4 regions of the Chitinophaga sp. Hz27 genome follow, and region 3 is predicted to be linked to each of the others. Evidence: riboswitches for the same ligand, from Rfam matches in the RefSeq annotation. Region 3 holds a riboswitch; each other region holds the start of a gene.
What was found. Region 3 has a riboswitch for cobalamin ahead of metE (5-methyltetrahydropteroyltriglutamate--homocysteine S-methyltransferase). Riboswitches for the same ligand answer to the same signal wherever they lie in the genome.
Positions count from the first base shown of each region.

Region 1 (4,177 bases), on a different contig from region 3:
CATAATCTTTGGCATCTCCTACCAGTATTTCTTTTGTATTAGGATTTACCGCTATTGCATAAGGCATTTTTATCTGCGACTCCGTTCCATCTGTTATAAAATTTTTATTGAGAATGCTTTCTGTTTTTACATTCAGCATGTTATAAGAAACGGTAAAGCTGTTGGTATTATAGCTAAATGCCGAGCCATACACATAGGCGGTATCACCTGAGATCCACATATCACTAACAGGTAGTTTGAATTGCTGTACTACCTGATCTGTTTTGGTATCTATTCGATATAAGGCAGAAGCGACTTTGTTATAATCTCCCCTGCTGCTCACGTAAATATCTCCGTAAGCATCCGCGCGAAGGCGATGTAAGTTGATACCTACGTTAATTTTTTTTATTTCTGTAAAAGTATTCAGGTCGATTACCGAAACGGTACTATCATAGTTTGGAACACGATATCCGCCGGAATTGGCGACATAGAGTTTATTGTTTACTACCGCCATTTCTTCCGGCTGATAACCAACGATAACTTTTCGTGTAACCTCCAGCGTAGTTGTATCTACTTCTGCAACAAATCCTATCGGTGCATTCACATCTATCTGAACAGGGCCAGCATAGCTACTTACATAGGCTTTACCGTTCGCAAATACCACATAACGGCAATTGAGGATATCTACTTGTTTGATACGCTTTGTAGTAGTGGCATCCATTACCTCGATCTTATTGGATACATTGATAACGGCATATAATTTATTTCCATAAATCTGTACATCGTTACCAACATCTCCCAATTCCTTTACTACATTGGGATTTACTTCGGCATAAATATTTTTATGGTAGATACCTGTGGTATAGTCCATATAATCCAGTGTAGCCTTATTGCTACCCATGTTTCCTTCGTTCAGCAGATAAAACCCGGAAGGGTTTGCAGTCGGCACAGGATCTGTAACGGTGGATGGTGTGGACGGCACAATCTTATCCCCTTTGCGACAACCCGCAAATAAGGCCAGCATGGCTGCTGTCAGGGGAATTAGTTTCCGTAGCTGTTGTATCATCATGTAACTATTTTATAGGTTGACCGTTAAAACGAATTTGTAATTCCTGCCGGGCATCGGATAGCTCAGTACCACATCATAGTATTGATTAAGTACGTTGTTGACCATGGCGCTGAGTTTAAAGTTGCAATGCCTGAAAGCTAGCGTCCGCGCCAATGCTATATCACTGGTATACCAGGGCTGCATGTAATTTTCAGGAATATTTCTTTTACCATTATATCTTTCTCCTGTATAAATCTGACTGAAGTTCAGCTCCCACAGGCGATAATTGGCACCAAGAATAAATGATCCACTATGCACCGGGATATAAATAATCTGGTCGCCATAGAAGGTATCGTCTTTACTGGTGAAGTCCTGTGCCTTCTGGAAAGTATATGTCAATCTGGTGGTAAGTTGTAAGTCTTGCGCAAAGCGCCATACAGCTTTTGCTTTCAGGTCGGCGCCTTTTATTTTCACAAATCCCAGATTCATCATCTGCCAGCGAAGCATATCTGCGCCGGGTACTGCCACTATTTTATCGGTTACTTCATTATAGTAGGCGTCCACGTCTACGCCGAGTTCGGCTATGGTATTCGTGATTTTAGCTTTATACCAGGTGAAGCCAGCATCGTATTGCGTGGTGAATTCCGGCTTGAGTGCCGACAACCCAACTGGTGTATAGTATACATCATTAAAGGTTGGCATACGGAAGATGCGTTTATAGAAGCCGCGTAGGCGAAAATCGGGCTGGCGCCCTGGCTGCCAGGAAAGGAAGACTGCTGGTGTAAACTCCTGCTTGGATGGATACGGCATATTGATATGATTATCCTCGTTCAGGATAGTACTCAGCATGCTCATTTGTGCTGTAAAGCGGGAAAAGTTAATAGCGGTAGCCGCCGCGATTAATGTCGTATAGCGGTGAGGGTTAGCCAGCAGGTCTTTGTTCAGATTATAAGACTGCAGTACATTCCACTGAAAATCTGTAGAAAGCGCCACAGACCACCATTTGGTAATACTATACTGATTGGCAACAGACAGATAAATTTCCTGTTGTTTGTAATCGTTATCTACATATAACAAAGCGGTATCCGGTTGTAAATATCTCGTATAGTCGTTAGCGTATTTTGCGTTGAGCAGCAGGCTATACTTTGGTGTAAACGCTTTTTTAAAGGAAGACTGGAAGAAGAAAGATCTATCCCACTGTCGGTCTACATGTCCGAAAACCCCGTTGACTACAAATCCTGGCAAACCTCTTTCCGAATCGTAGAAGTAGCCTTTGGCAGACCATTCACCGTTTTTCACCGTTCCATTGAAGCCACCTTCTACCCTGAATGCGTTTACATCTCCGTTTTTTCGTATAGCCGTGGTATCGTAGCCTTTTTCTTTTTCATATTTGAATTTATATCGGCCATTGGCATTAGTCCATTCCGCGCTTAGGTTGGCAGTAACATGATCATTCACTTTCTGCTGCCAGAGAAATGCGGGGTTTACCAATCCAAAAGAGCCAGTCCGAAAGGTGCCTCTAAGATGCGTTTTTTCACCCGGCGCAAAAGAAGGTTTTAATGTGGTGAGATAGATGGCTGCTGCGCTGGCAAAGTCTTTGGCCGGTTGGAAAATATTACTTTTTTGTCCATTATACAGTGATATCTCCTGCATATTATCGAGGGAGAACCTACCTAAATCTACCTGGCCATTCTGGGCATTGCCTAACTGGATACCGTCATAGAATACGCCGGTTTGATTGGTACCCATACTTCTTACATCCACGGTTTTCAGTCCACCGATGCCGCCATAGTCTTTTAGCTGCAAGCCGGAGAAAAAACGCAGTGCATCTGCAACGGAGTTGCCGCCCAGCCGCTTCAGTTCATCGGCCTGCAGCTTCTGGCCAGGAATAACTTCCCTACCAACGCTTTGCGCCGTCACAGCGACTTCGCGAAGATCCCTGGAGGTAACCGTATCCTTCTGCTGCGCCTGTAGCTGTACAGAGAACAAACATATCAAAAGGAGCCACCCAAAATGTAGTAGGAAACGTTGTGGTTTCCTGCATTGCATACTTCTCACCTGTTAATTTTGCATTTAACAGCCTTCGGTTGAGTAATAAAAATGGAAATAGTATAAACGCCACCGTAAGGTGACAGCTATTACTTCCGAGCCTCATTCCGCGAAAGCTCAAAAATCAAAGCGTGTGGCAGGTATTCTGACTTATCTCCACCTCAGGCGGCCTTCCCATCTTAAAGACAGTGACCTTGGAGAGCCTGGGCGTTTTCTATGGAGACTTACAGCAGCGGGACTGTCCGGGATTTTCACCCGAGTTCCCTTTTAATTACGGCCTTCCAGGTAGAAAGGACGTAAACCATGCGCCTATCGTATTATTTTTAACCGGGCGAAGTTAGCTAAAAAGTTGGGAATAAATGACAGTAGGGGAAATTAAGGCTTAATTACCTGTCTGTAAGCACATTCTATTTAAGAGTCATACTGGCTCTAGGACTGATATACCATTTTTGATTATAGCGTTGAATGCTGCATAGCGGCAAGCGAAGATCCGGCACAAATTGAATATAGCGCCGCTGTGATTTCAAGCAGATGGTAATGACATCTGTAACACACAAATCAGCGGCTACAACATCTTTATACGAGTACCCAGTGCTGATATAAGGATTTTCATTCGTGTAGATCCTCATCTCGGCTAGCTTTTCCTGGTTTTTATATACTATGACTGTATCATCAAAAATTTCAAAAAATGGCAAGACGATAGTTGTATTATGAACACCACTCTCCAATGACTTCTGTTCACCGTCAAAATCTCCTGCATTGATTATCGGAATATCTCTTTTGAAGCTATCAAGGTCCACACCAGGCAGGCTACGAAAAGGAGACGGCCCGAGAATAGCGATACAACTATCACCCGGGCTGGCCTGTCCCATATACGAGGGCATCTCATTGACTTTACCAACAGGGCTTACCATATGGGCACAAGCACAAAGGAGAAACAGTAGTCCTACGAGATTGATAAAGCAATTCTTTTTCATGGTACAGGGATACATTAACAGTAACGAATATACGTAGTTCTATCCTGTATACCGCTAAGTAATCAAGTGAGTACTCCTTGTATTATTTCTTCCCTCTTCCTAGCCATAGCAGGGCCTGTAGTAC
Region 1 covers NZ_JBHKFJ010000005.1:153,119-157,295, forward strand. Annotated here, with positions in the region: gene ACE38W_RS12725 (YncE family protein) at 1-1,048, opposite strand, end outside; gene ACE38W_RS12730 (TonB-dependent receptor plug domain-containing protein) at 1,058-3,076, opposite strand; cobalamin riboswitch at 3,194-3,397, opposite strand; gene ACE38W_RS12735 (hypothetical protein) at 3,484-4,053, opposite strand; gene ACE38W_RS12740 (ThuA domain-containing protein) at 4,136-4,177, opposite strand, start outside.
Region 1: it holds a riboswitch for cobalamin, as region 3 does, so the genes downstream of both, ACE38W_RS12730 (TonB-dependent receptor plug domain-containing protein) here and metE (5-methyltetrahydropteroyltriglutamate--homocysteine S-methyltransferase) in region 3, are expected to answer to the same signal.

Region 2 (4,177 bases), on a different contig from region 3:
TGGATGTTTTAGGTCGGTATACACTTGTTTTACCGGTTTGTAAAGGTTGCAGATGCATCACATCCGCCTGGTCTTCTTTCTGGCAGGCAGTAAAGGTAACTGCCGCCAAAAGAGCCATTACAGGGAAAATGGATTTTTTCATTTTTTTTATGTTTGGGTTAAAAATGACAGATAGTAACAAATTGAAATCGCTTAATAGAATACAGGTAAACTTGGGAACAGATAACCAGTATACCTCACCGTGCTATTCAGCGCACCGGTAGTGGCATTGTACGATAACCAGCGGTTATCATTACTGGAGCCCCATTCATCGGGAAGTGTGATGATCAGCAATTCATTTTTTCGTTCGTTGAAACGCACTGCAGAACCATAGAAGTATTGTCCGGCAGGAAGTGTGATAAACGGTGCTGACAGCGAGTTTGCATCACCTGCAACATAACGGTACAATTTAGTGCCGCCATATTCAATAGTACCGCCAATACCGCCCGTTTCATTACGAGCCGCTATATACACATCATTACCATTACTGCTGGTAGTCAGCGAACCTGATTTCCAGGACCATAACGCCCATGGATTAGTAACTTTAAATGGTAATTTCATGGAAGTCAATGTCAGCGCAACAGGATCTATACGCATCAGCGAAGAATCGCCGGCAGCCCATACCGCGCCATCTTTGGTACGTGTAAAGCCCATCGTAGCATTAGGAAATTTTTTCACAATGCTATAGTCGGTAGTGTTCAACACTACAACACCATCTGCCTGGGTAAGCGCGAAAATATATTTATCTACCAACAACATATCTCCAGCCGCAGATGTAATACCAGCGAGCTTTGCACCCAAAGTAAGCGTACTTAAATTCACCGGATAGATTCCATCTACTGCGCTCAGTAAACCACGAGCATTATCCACACCAACAAAAGCATGCCCTTCATCCTGTGGTAAAGCAGTGATGCGACCAGTTTCCTTCATGGTATAAGCATCCGTTACAACCAGTGGCCCGCCTACCTTTGCGACCATATATACTTTGCCGTTAAAGATGCTGGCAAATTGTAAAGTGCTGGTATTGGGCCCCAGATTTTTATCTGGATTTTCTGTTTTGTAGATGTTCTGAATAACCTTATTGCTGTCGTAACTATAATAAGCAAGGTCACCATTGGTTACGCCGTATTGTCCTTCCTGTACCATCAGGAATCCATTTTCATACTTACCATTTACATGGAGGTTGTAAACAATAGAGTCAATACCCGTCTGGTTTTTAGCTGTCAGTACGATATGGAAATCGCCATGTGCATTAGATCCAAACTGCAATACAGAATCAGTACTTACCGGCGCCCCGTTGGTGGTCCACTGGAAAGAAAGTCCGTTCTTGTTGCTGAACTGCGGCCGATAGGTAATGCTACTACCAAAAGCGATGGTGTCTTTGGTGCCTGTACTGGTAATTTTAGGACCAGGAACATCATCATTTTTTTTACACGAGAACACTACTGTAGCCATCAACGCCAGCAGGAACAAGGATTTGTTCAGTTTCATCATGAGAATCTTGTAGAATTTATTAATGAAAAATAATTTCACAAATAATTCAACACCAGGAAAAAGGGGGCATACAAAAGTTTCGGTTGACTTCACAGGAAAGCACAGCGTATAGCGTATTCATTTATTGCGTCACTTCAATACATACATCAACGATATTGCTGCCAGTGCAACATTACATCACTGTTTCATAAATGAATCCAATAAAATCCGGTCTGTTTACCAGTAAAACATTCTTAACCTTTCACCCGAAAGTGCTGAACGAAAAATTACATCTGGCAGGTCTTCTGGCTTTCCTGCTTCTTCGGCGGCCTTCCCATCTTTACTTATCAAGACAGTGGCATGTGGAGAACCGAAAAAACGATATCTATAACAGATATACAGGATTACAGCTACGGGGATAGCTCCGGCATCGCACCGGATTCCCTTTTAATACGCGGGCCTTTGCAGACCCTGGTAACCAATTGCGGTGCAAACTTAAACTAAGTATTAATATAATCCAAATGCTTAACGAATGCATAAAAAAAGCAGCCACCAAATGGCAGCTGCTTCCTACACTATGGCTGTTGAAAGAAATTATTGGACGATGATCTTCTGCGTATATTGTTTACCGTTATGGAAGATCTCCAGGAAATAGGTACCTGCAGCCACATTACCTACCTTCACGGTGAAGCTACCAGTAGTTTCCTGTTGCTGCTGTATCGCTTGCCTGCCGGCACTTAGCAGCATTACTTTTACCGCCGAATTACTGTTGTAGTCAGGAACCTTAACATATATATTACCACCTGCTACTACCGGGTTAGGATATACGCTGATCGTGTGGTTAACACCAGCCTTCTCCGTTTCGGGAGTCATAGCCGACAACTGCATCGCAGCATTGCTCGTATTGGCGGTAGCGCTGGTCACTGCGGTAATAGGGCCTACCACATTACCTACAACGCTGTAGTTAAATGATTCCCAGGTGCCTGCAGCCGTTCTGTTGGCCGTCATAGCAGCAGCGCCATTTTCAGAGCTGATATATCCGCCATTGTTACATAATAAGGTGATAGTACCATTGCTGTTAGATACCCAGGTAAACTGCTCCCATCCCTGCGCAGTAGCACGATTGCAGGTAATCGCCTGCTGCCCGTTTTCAGAAGAAACATACTTAGCCATAGAACGCAGTGCGATCTTACCACCGCCTGCATCCAATACAGAAAACTGCTCCCAGGTGCCTGGTGTAGCACGGTTGCAGTTCATCGCAGTAGTACCATTCTCACCACTTACATACAAACCATTATTACCTTTCAAGGTAATCACCTTGCCTATAGGTGCAGTACTTGGCGTAGTACGCGATACCACCACATCATGAATGGCTGATACCAGCGAGTTAGCGCCGGTAGCGTCTTGCGACAGCTCCCAGATCATAATACCACTGCCCTGATCAAATGCAAGATTGGTCTTTTGCTTGATAGTAGTGATACCATTGTACCCTACATTATCAAATACATCTGCATAAGGATCTGCACCTCTGGCCACCAGCTGCGCAAACGACTCCCAACTAGGACGCCCGTAGAAAGGTACGCCCAGCACTAGTTTGGACGCTGGCAACCCACGGCCAAGCCAGTACGAAACCGACTGTGTAGCATACGTGTAGGTAGAGTGGTCAAAGTTGTTGTAATCGTAAGCCATGAGATTGTAGAAATCTACCAAAGCAAAAGCACTGCTGAGAATACTGGAACCACCCGTACCTACAAGCGCGCCTGTCAATAGTTTGCCATTGTTATGCATCGCTGTACTGAGCTGCGTCATCAGCGATATGTAGTTGTTGGCAGATGCGCCGGCATCCGGATATTCCCAGTCAATATCAACACCATCCAATCCATACTGATTGACGAAGTTGACCATGTTGTTGACAAAGGTGCTGCGATAGCCACTGTTAGCAGCAAGGCCTTCAAAGCCGCTGTCATCGCCATTGTTCCAGCCGCCAACAGAAATCAGCACCTTCACATTATTGGCATGTGCAGTACTGACAAGACTCTGCAGTTTACTTGGGTTATCAATTGCTTGCAAACCGCCAGTTGCAGTAGGTAACAAAAAAGCATAATTGATGTGTGTCAGTTTACTATACTGCACACTGCTTACACTGCCCGACCAGCTTGGCATGTAACCGACCACACGGAATGGCGTTTGCGCCCTGACAGATAAAAAACAGATTAACAAAAGTAACAACGTGGATAAACGTGTTTTCATAAGGGGATTTTTACAGGTGAGGAAAAGAATATAAGCGTCTCGACAAAAATATTCTCCAACTATACAAGTCAAAATTTTAACACTACGACATTACTACGTCAAGGACGATTAATTATTTTTGTATCCTGATGAACAACAACTTACGTATACGCCTATACTACATTTTCCTGCTGGCCATTACCATGTGGGCAGGACTCGCCACCAGACATTCGCCGGATTTTTTTCCTGCATTTATTAGTGAATATGGTGGAGATATCCTTTATGCAACCTTCGCCGTCTTTGGATTGCGGTTTCTATGGATACGGCCCCAACTATGGAAGGTTATCCTCGGAGGATTTATCTTCTGTGTATTGATAGAAATACAGCAGCTCTGCCAGGCTCCCTGGCTGGTACATCTCAGAAATACTTTTCCTTT
Region 2 covers NZ_JBHKFJ010000002.1:362,237-366,413, reverse strand. Annotated here, with positions in the region: gene ACE38W_RS05380 (hypothetical protein) at 1-142, opposite strand, end outside; gene ACE38W_RS05375 (DUF5074 domain-containing protein) at 193-1,533, opposite strand; cobalamin riboswitch at 1,790-2,010, opposite strand; gene ACE38W_RS05370 (glycosyl hydrolase family 18 protein) at 2,107-3,762, opposite strand; gene ACE38W_RS05365 (DUF2809 domain-containing protein) at 3,891-4,177, shown strand, end outside.
Region 2: it holds a riboswitch for cobalamin, as region 3 does, so the genes downstream of both, ACE38W_RS05375 (DUF5074 domain-containing protein) here and metE (5-methyltetrahydropteroyltriglutamate--homocysteine S-methyltransferase) in region 3, are expected to answer to the same signal.

Region 3 (4,177 bases):
GGTTTTGAGGCCGCAATCAGGGTTTACCCATAATTGCTCGGCAGGAATTACTGCCATAGCCTGTTCCATCAGGTTTACCATTTCTTCTTCTGAAGGAATGCGCGGTGAGTGAATATCATAAACACCCGGGCCAATATCGTTAGGATATTTGAAACTAGCAAAACCTTCCAGCAGTTCAGACTGAGAACGGGAGGTTTCAATAGTGATCACATCGGCATCCAATGCGGCAATACTTTCAAAGATATCATTGAATTCGGCATAGCACATATGCGTATGAATCTGCGTTGCGTCTTCCACACCGGAGGATGCTACTTTAAAGGCCCTTACAGCACCATCCAGGTATGCGTTCCAGTTCTCCTTGCGCAAAGGCAAACCTTCCCTTAATGCTGGTTCGTCTATCTGTATTACTTTGATGCCGGCAGCTTCCAGGTCTTTCACCTCATCACGGATCGCCAATGCGATCTGCAGGCAGGTAGCAGCTCTTGGCTGGTCGTTTCTGACAAAGCTCCATTGCAGAATAGTTACGGGGCCTGTCAGCATACCTTTTACAGGCAAAGTTGTGAGAGACTGCGCATATTTGGTATAGTAAACGGTCATGGCTTCCTTACGTTCCACATCACCGAAGATGATAGGAGGTTTTACACAACGGCTGCCGTAGCTCTGTACCCAACCATTTTTAGTGAATACAAATCCTTCCAGCTGCTCTCCGAAATATTCGACCATATCGTTTCGCTCAAACTCACCATGTACCAATACATCCATTCCGATAGACTCCTGCCATCTGATGGAAGCGGCGGTTTCTTCTTTGATGAGTTGATCATATTCTTGCGGGGTGAGTTCTCCTTTCTTCCATTTACTGCGCCAGGAACGTACCGTAGCCGTTTGCGGGAAACTACCGATGGTAGTGGTCGGGAACATAGGCAGTTTCAATACCTTTTGCTGCGCTTTTTTACGGGCTGCGAAAAGGCTTGTACGCTGCGCATCAGCCGCAGTGACAGCTGCTGCTCTTGCCGTTACTGCTTTACGGTGAATCAACGGAGATGTTCTGCGAGACGCCATTGCAGCATCATTATCTTTCAGCTCCTGTTCTGCATTCACAGTTGGATTCTCCCCTGCAAGCACCGCCAAAGTTTTTACTTCATCCAGTTTTTGCTTTGCAAATGCCAGCCAGTTTTTAATGGTAGCAGGAAGATTCTTTTCATCTGTTTCCTGGTCCAGGTCACATGGAGAATGCAACAGAGAGCAGGAAGGAGCTACCAGCAGGCGATCTTCTCCCAGCACGGCTTTTGCTTTATTGATCAGCTCCAGCGATTGACGGAAATCATTTTTCCAGATATTACGACCATCCACTACGCCAAGGGATAAACGAAGTTTTGTTTTTCGTATATCCGTTGCCAGGATATCATCTAGCTGTGAAGGACAACGTACGAGGTCCAGATGTAATGTCTGTACCGGTAATTTAAGCACTGCCTCCAGGTTAGCGCCGTAACATTCGAAATACGATGCCAAAATCAGGTGCAGCTGCGGAAATGCTTTCTGGATAGCGGAATAGGCACTGCTTATTGCATCCAGTTCTACTTTATTGAGATTGAGTGAGAGACAAGGCTCATCAAATTGAATATAGTGTGCATCCAGTTCATCGAGTTTTTTCAAAACTTCCAGGTATACCGGCAGCAAACGATTGAGGAGCTGTAAACGATGGAAGCCTTTTTCTTTTTCCTTACCTAATAACAGGAAGGATACAGGCCCCAGCAATACAGGCTTAGCATTAAAGCCTGCACGTTTTGCTTCATTGAACTGATGAATAACTTTTTCAGAGAAGAGAGAGAACTGCTGATTGGCAGTAAATTCAGGAACGATGTAATGATAGTTGGTATCAAACCATTTAGTCATTTCCATGGCTGTAACATCCAATCCTTCTTTCTGGTAGCCGCGTGCCATAGCAAACTGTAAATCCAGCTGTGGCAGCTGCTTTTCGACCAGCAGATCATGGTAACGCGTTGGAATGGCACCTGTCATCATACTGGTATCCAACACATGATCATAGAATGAAAAGTCGTTACAGGGGATGATATCAATGCCGGCATCTTTTTGCAAATACCAGTTATTTAAGCGTATATCCCTGGCCGTTTGTTCCAGTTGAATAGCGGTGATCTTACCACTCCAATAGGCTTCACTGGCCTTTTTCAGTTCACGGTGGGCACCAATTCTTGGATAGCCCAGGTTATGTGTAATCATTTCCCAGTTGGTTTTAAAGTGATTGATGATATCCTGTCATCTTTACTTCAACACCTTCTGCGGGAATAGTGGGGAGGATACCTGGCCTGTTACTGCGTACGTCAGTAATAGCAAGTATACCCGAAAGCTGACCCCACTTCAATCCGCGAAAGTATTGTCAACATGCAGAAAAGGCAGGTCTCCTGGCTCGTAGTATCCGTGTCCGTTCTTCTCGTCTTCAGGTGACAATGAACATAAGTTGGACAGGATTCAGGTAACTACTTACAGTTGCGGGACAGCCGGCGATTTAAACACCGTTCCCTTTTAATGCTGCGTTGGCAGCAACCATTTCTGTATCAAAAAGTAAATTAAATAGATATTGAGGGCAATTTAAGGAATAAATATCTTCATAAACAAATTTAAAAGAAAAAAAGAACATTAATCTACCCATATATCAGAACAAAACAATTGTTTTAACAAAACAAACAGAAATATATTCCAATACAACAATAGTTTAATTACTACTTATTTGATCTTTCGTTCTGCCCTGCTGACAGCACTTGTTCCAAACCAACCTAACATTTTCACTTTCCCTTTAGGCGTTGTATTCTGCATATTGGAAGGCACATTTTCCAGGACCTTTGCAAACAGGCCAGTAGTCGTAATTTGCTGATACACCTGCGCCATAAAATCATAGCTTTTTTTGCTTAATGATGATAAACGCACCACCACCGTTTCGTTTAGGCGGAAAGGATGTTCATAATCCGTGATATGCTGTGTCAACGGCAGAATAAAAGGTGTGCCGTCAGAGATACCTCCTTCCAGCGAACCATCAATAGAAAGTAAATCTTTCAGCCGATGCAGGGTATCATTCCTGTAAGAGCGGATCCAGTAGTTGTCGCCAGCGCCAGGGATATCCACCGCAAAAAACTTAGCATAGAAACCTTCCTTTCCGGAAGTAGCTTCTTCTGCTGTTTTATGGCCGAATAATATAGAATCAATAGGCGGCACCCTCTTGATGGAGTCTGTGCCTTCAAAAATTTCATTCTTATATTCTATATGCAGCTTATATACATGATTTACATAGCCAATAGGCCTGGCGCTGGCATCATACGTATATACGCCACCGTTATAGGTGAATGGATAGCTGTTACCAGAAGTGAGATCATTCAATATTATCCTTGCCTCCTTCACCGCAGGAGCTGAATCCTGAGCAGTATAAGGCACGGACATGGTTAAACGAATAGTCTGTACGCCCTGATCGGTAGTGATCCAGGCATCCAGTACCGGGTACGACTGGCCTTCTGCCACGTTGAGATCAATTGCATCTTCACATGCAGTAAAACCCAAAAGCAACACCAACGATATCATGCTTATTATTTTTTTCATGGAGATAAGTTTTACTGTTATCAGAAACTAAAATTATAGGTGATGCCCGGAATGATGGTTCCAATAATAGAAAGGCGAACAGCTTCTCTCTTATTAGGATCGTCAGGGTCTTGGCGGAAGTAAACGGTATAGGCATTTCTTCTTGCATAAACGTTATAAAGAGAAAATACCCACTCCCCTTTCCATCGATGTAATTGTTTGCCACGGAGGGTCATAGAGAGGTCGAGCCGGTTATACGGAGAAAGGCGGTAAGTATTCCGTCTGTTAGTGCTGTTATAAGGAATATCCCAGCCCTGGAACTCGAGGCGGTTATCCGCGAACGTTGCTGGTGTGCCTGATGCAAAAACAAAATTACCGGAAACGGATACACGCTTACTAATAGTACGCGTGGCGGTGATGTTTAGATTATGGGTACGGTCATACCTGTTGAGGAACCATTCGCTCAAACTGATACCTGGCGTCCTGCGTTCACTACGAGACAGCGTATAACTGATCCAGCCCGTTGTTTTACCAATATCTTTTTTCGCATATAATTCAAGACCATACGCTCTTCCTTTGGATGGCAGCAAAT
Region 3 covers NZ_JBHKFJ010000007.1:301,094-305,270, forward strand. Annotated here, with positions in the region: gene metE (5-methyltetrahydropteroyltriglutamate--homocysteine S-methyltransferase) at 1-2,238, opposite strand, end outside; cobalamin riboswitch at 2,393-2,582, opposite strand; gene ACE38W_RS18285 (DUF4249 domain-containing protein) at 2,743-3,606, opposite strand; gene ACE38W_RS18290 (carboxypeptidase-like regulatory domain-containing protein) at 3,627-4,177, opposite strand, start outside.

Region 4 (4,177 bases), on a different contig from region 3:
TATTCCGAATAAGCCTGTGCTTACAGCAGGCATAGTACTCAGCAATCCTTCCGGGTCCCAGGTTTTGCTTTGTGCCCAGAGATGATTTGTGGTAAATATTAATCTATCTAACCAGGCGCCCAGGTTGTTTTCTGGTTCCAGGTTAGGATACCCTACTCCTGGTACTGGCACGAAGGTCATCAATACAAAATACAGTAGTAATAATCCACCGAAAGTCCAGATGATGGCCTTTCTGCTGCCTTTAATAAACAATACTGCAATGATGGCGAACACCAGACCAATACGCTGTAATACGCCAGGAAAGCGCAGTGTATCAAAGTGCCAGTTGGACATCATCCGCAAGGCCATGCCTATCAGGATCAAGATCAATCCACGGCGCAGGGCATGCAGGATAAGTGATGTATGATTGGCAGGATCTTCTTTCTTTGTGCCCATGGCATAGGGTACGGAAACCCCTACTATAAAGAGAAAGAAAGGAAATATCAGGTCTGTTGGCGTACAGCCGTTCCATTTACTGTGTTCCAGTGGAGCGTATACAAAGCTCCAATTTCCCGGGTTATTAACCATTATCATGGCTGCTACAGTGATGCCCCGGAATACGTCCAGCGACAATAGTCGTGTTTTGGTTGATGTATTCATGCAAAAGGTTATGAAGATCACAATTTAAATAAATAATTGAGAGATTTCCAACCTTTTACAGTAGCGGTTATCAGGCCTTCTTTAGCTTTTTGAAGGTCAGGTAACCTAATACACCAAGGATCACAAATGGCCAGATGCTGATCAGGAAAATAATGATATTTCTTAGTAAGTCTGCCCCATCAATCATTGCCATTTTTAGTTCTGTACCAAATCCTGCTTTGTTGATGGCATCCGGGTTTACGACCATCTGCACATCTGCCTTATCTGGTTGTACGAGGGCAACGGTAATCGAGGCATTGTTGACATCATCGATGATAGCCAGATTGCTGAGCTGGCGATCAATCTTCTCATTTTTCTTAGCGTCATTATAACTGGCTGCATCGGCAGAAGAAGTTTTCTTATCAGCGACAACAGTTGATGGCGTGCTATTATTACGAAGGGCATTAGACAGATAGTTCAGTGTTTTATCTTCATCCTTTAAGGTACGGTGATCGATATACGTAGCCATACCGGTGATCACACGTACCACAGAATCCAGGCTGGACACAGGAACTTTCAATTGTATATCTGCCGCGGTCGTATAAATTTTTACTTGCCGGAGTGAATCAGTTGTATACGGTAAATACTTTTCATTCCTGGATTGCGTGTATTGATTACTGTTAACGATTACGCCATTTACAGCGTGGGTTACATGCTCAATGGTATTAACGGCATCGAATACACTATTGACGCGGCATTGAATATCAGCGCTACGAATACGCTTACGGGAAGCGGAGTTCAACGACGCGATATCATTTTCGAAAGCCACAGAATCAGCAGCTTCCGTAATAGCATTTGCGTTCACTTTACTTTCTGCTGTAGCATCAGCGCTATGATAACGAGCGGATGGTCCTGCCGAACAGGCAGCAAGGGTCAGGGCGGGTAAAACCCACAGTGGTATGGAGTAACGCATGATTAGGTCGTTTCCCCTTTATACCTGAAACACCTTTCAGGTAACCCTCTATTTCCTTAAATTTTTCAAAACAAAATTTGCCTGGATAAGCAGACATCACAATCAGCAGTTTGTTTTTTATGAATAGTTGACGTAGGTTTGCGCCTCGCAACTGGTTGTTAAAGTCGCACTGACTGTAACATTAAAAGGGAATCCGGTGCAATACCGGAGCTATCCCCGTAGCTGTAATCCTGGTTTTCATCTCACAAGAAAACCATTTTTCGGACAACTTCTGCCACTGTTTCTACTACTTAGAAACGGGAAGGCCCGCCGGAAAAAAGGAGAGCCAGAAGACCTGCCAGCTTGCATCCGTCTTGGCGTTTTCGGGAGAAGAACATATAAGACCAGTACCTGATTAACGGTGCTACCTGAACTCATGAATTCCTGTCAATTACTGCAATATCGCGAGTTGCATGATTGCCTTGGCATTATATGTTTCGTAAAAATCAAGAAATGAAAAAAACTGTACAACTGATGCAAAAGCTGCGTCATATCAATTCCGGCAGCCTCTTACGTAAACGCCTATACGGCGCTATTTTCCTTGCTACAGCAATCTCTCTGGGAGCATGTCATAAAGATGACAACAACATTGGCAGCACTCCTGCCAAATACGAAGGTGGTTTCTTCATTGCCAATGAAGGTTGGTTTGGTCATGAAAATGGAGACCTTCATTTTTACACCTATGCTGGAGATTCTCTGCAGACCAGCGTTTACAAGAAAGAGAACCCTGCCGATAGTTTAGGAAAACCTTCCAACTCATTGGAATTCGCGACTGTTTTCAACAACAAAATGTATATCGTAGTAAAAGCTGGTGGCCCATTGGTAGCAACAGATGTACGCACCATGAAAGAGACTGGCCGTGCTGCTTCCCTGCCTAAAAACGATGGTCATGCCTTCGTAGGCATCGACCAGTACAGAGGCTTACTCAGTACCGGCGATGGCGTATATCCTGTTAGTCTGACAACTTTATCTATTGATAAAAAAGTGGATAGCATCAGTGGTTATGTAGGTGATATGATCGTTGCTGGTAAATATGCTTTTGCTTTATCACAAACAGATGGTATCGTAGCCATCAACACCGCAGATTATAAATTTGCGAAACGTTTTGGAAAAGCTAACCAGGGCTTTGCCATCTCTAAAGATGGTACGGTATGGGCAGCCACCAGCGATTCACTGATTTCCATCAACCCTGCTACACTGGAAAGAACTGGCTTTAAATCTGGCTTTACTGTATCTTCTCCATGGGGTGCATGGCGCCATGCAAGCATCTCTGCAAGCACTAAAGAGAATGTGATCTTTATTAGTCCAGGTGCTGGTTTTTCTGGCGGTACCAAAGTATACCGTTATATGATCGGTGATCCTACATCTCTTGCACAACCATTTATTACCCTGCCTACTGGTCAGTATTTCTATGGTTCTGCTATTGGTTATAATAAATCTACCAATGAGATTATTGCACTTACCATCAACGGTTCTATTACAGGTAATATCAACCGGGTACTCTTCTATGATGCCAGCACTGGTGAGCTGAAGAAAACCGTTACTTACAATGGATGGTACTTCCCTGCTATGCCGGTATTCCTGCAATAATTGCTTTATATCCATCATAAGAAAGGGCTGACCGGGAAATATTCCGGGTCAGCCCTTTTCAATAGCAGTCTGTGCTTCGTATATATAGAAGGGTTAGTACACTACTTTACCAAAAGGGGCAAATGTCAGCGTCATCAGCTTGAAATGCTGGCGAGCAAAAGGTATGCCGATGATAGAAATAGCCAGCAGGAAGCCAAAGACAAGATGCCCGAGGGCAACCAACAGGCCTCCTGTGAAAATCCAGATGATATTGAAAATAGTAGCGAGGCAACCAACAGGTGCGTTTCCTTCTCTTACCTGAGCGCCAAAAGGCATCAGCGTAAGCAATCCGATTTTAAAGAATTGGATACCGAAAGGAATACCGATGATGGTAAAGCAGGATAATAGGCCTGCAATAAAATAACCCATCGCACAAAAGAAGCCTCCAAAGATTAGCCAGATTATATTACCGATGAGGTTCATGTTACAATGTTTTCAGCATCCAAATGGTGCAGGCATCGTGACCTGAATTACCTAATGGCGCTGGTAGATAATCGAAACCATTTTTTTCATAGAGCGCAATAGCGCGAGTCATCTCAGAAAATGATTCCAGGTAAAGACTGGTATATCCTTCTTCCTTGGCAAACTCATATGATTTCTCCAGCAATTTAACACCAAGTCCCTTTCCTCTGGCCGCAGGAGACAGAAAAAAACGAACCAGTTCGGCGCAACCTGCAGGTAGGCCGTTGGTTGGGAATATACCACAGCCACCTAATATTACGCCTGCATCTTCAGCGATGGCATACCTGGAGCCTGGCGTCTGGAATAACTGGTAAAGGTTATCTGTTGTGGGATCGGTGTGGGCTGTACCTTCTGTGGGCACATCAAATTCCTCTATGGAACGTCGGATAATTGCCGCCATTACCGGGTTATCTGCTGGCACAATATCCCTGAAAATTACACTCATTATTGTACACT
Region 4 covers NZ_JBHKFJ010000009.1:109,570-113,746, reverse strand. Annotated here, with positions in the region: gene ACE38W_RS21595 (acyltransferase family protein) at 1-639, opposite strand, end outside; gene ACE38W_RS21590 (hypothetical protein) at 710-1,591, opposite strand; cobalamin riboswitch at 1,727-1,948, shown strand; gene ACE38W_RS21585 (DUF5074 domain-containing protein) at 2,084-3,220, shown strand; gene ACE38W_RS21580 (YccF domain-containing protein) at 3,314-3,682, opposite strand; gene ACE38W_RS21575 (GNAT family N-acetyltransferase) at 3,684-4,166, opposite strand; gene ACE38W_RS21570 (YhcH/YjgK/YiaL family protein) at 4,166-4,177, opposite strand, start outside.
Region 4: it holds a riboswitch for cobalamin, as region 3 does, so the genes downstream of both, ACE38W_RS21585 (DUF5074 domain-containing protein) here and metE (5-methyltetrahydropteroyltriglutamate--homocysteine S-methyltransferase) in region 3, are expected to answer to the same signal.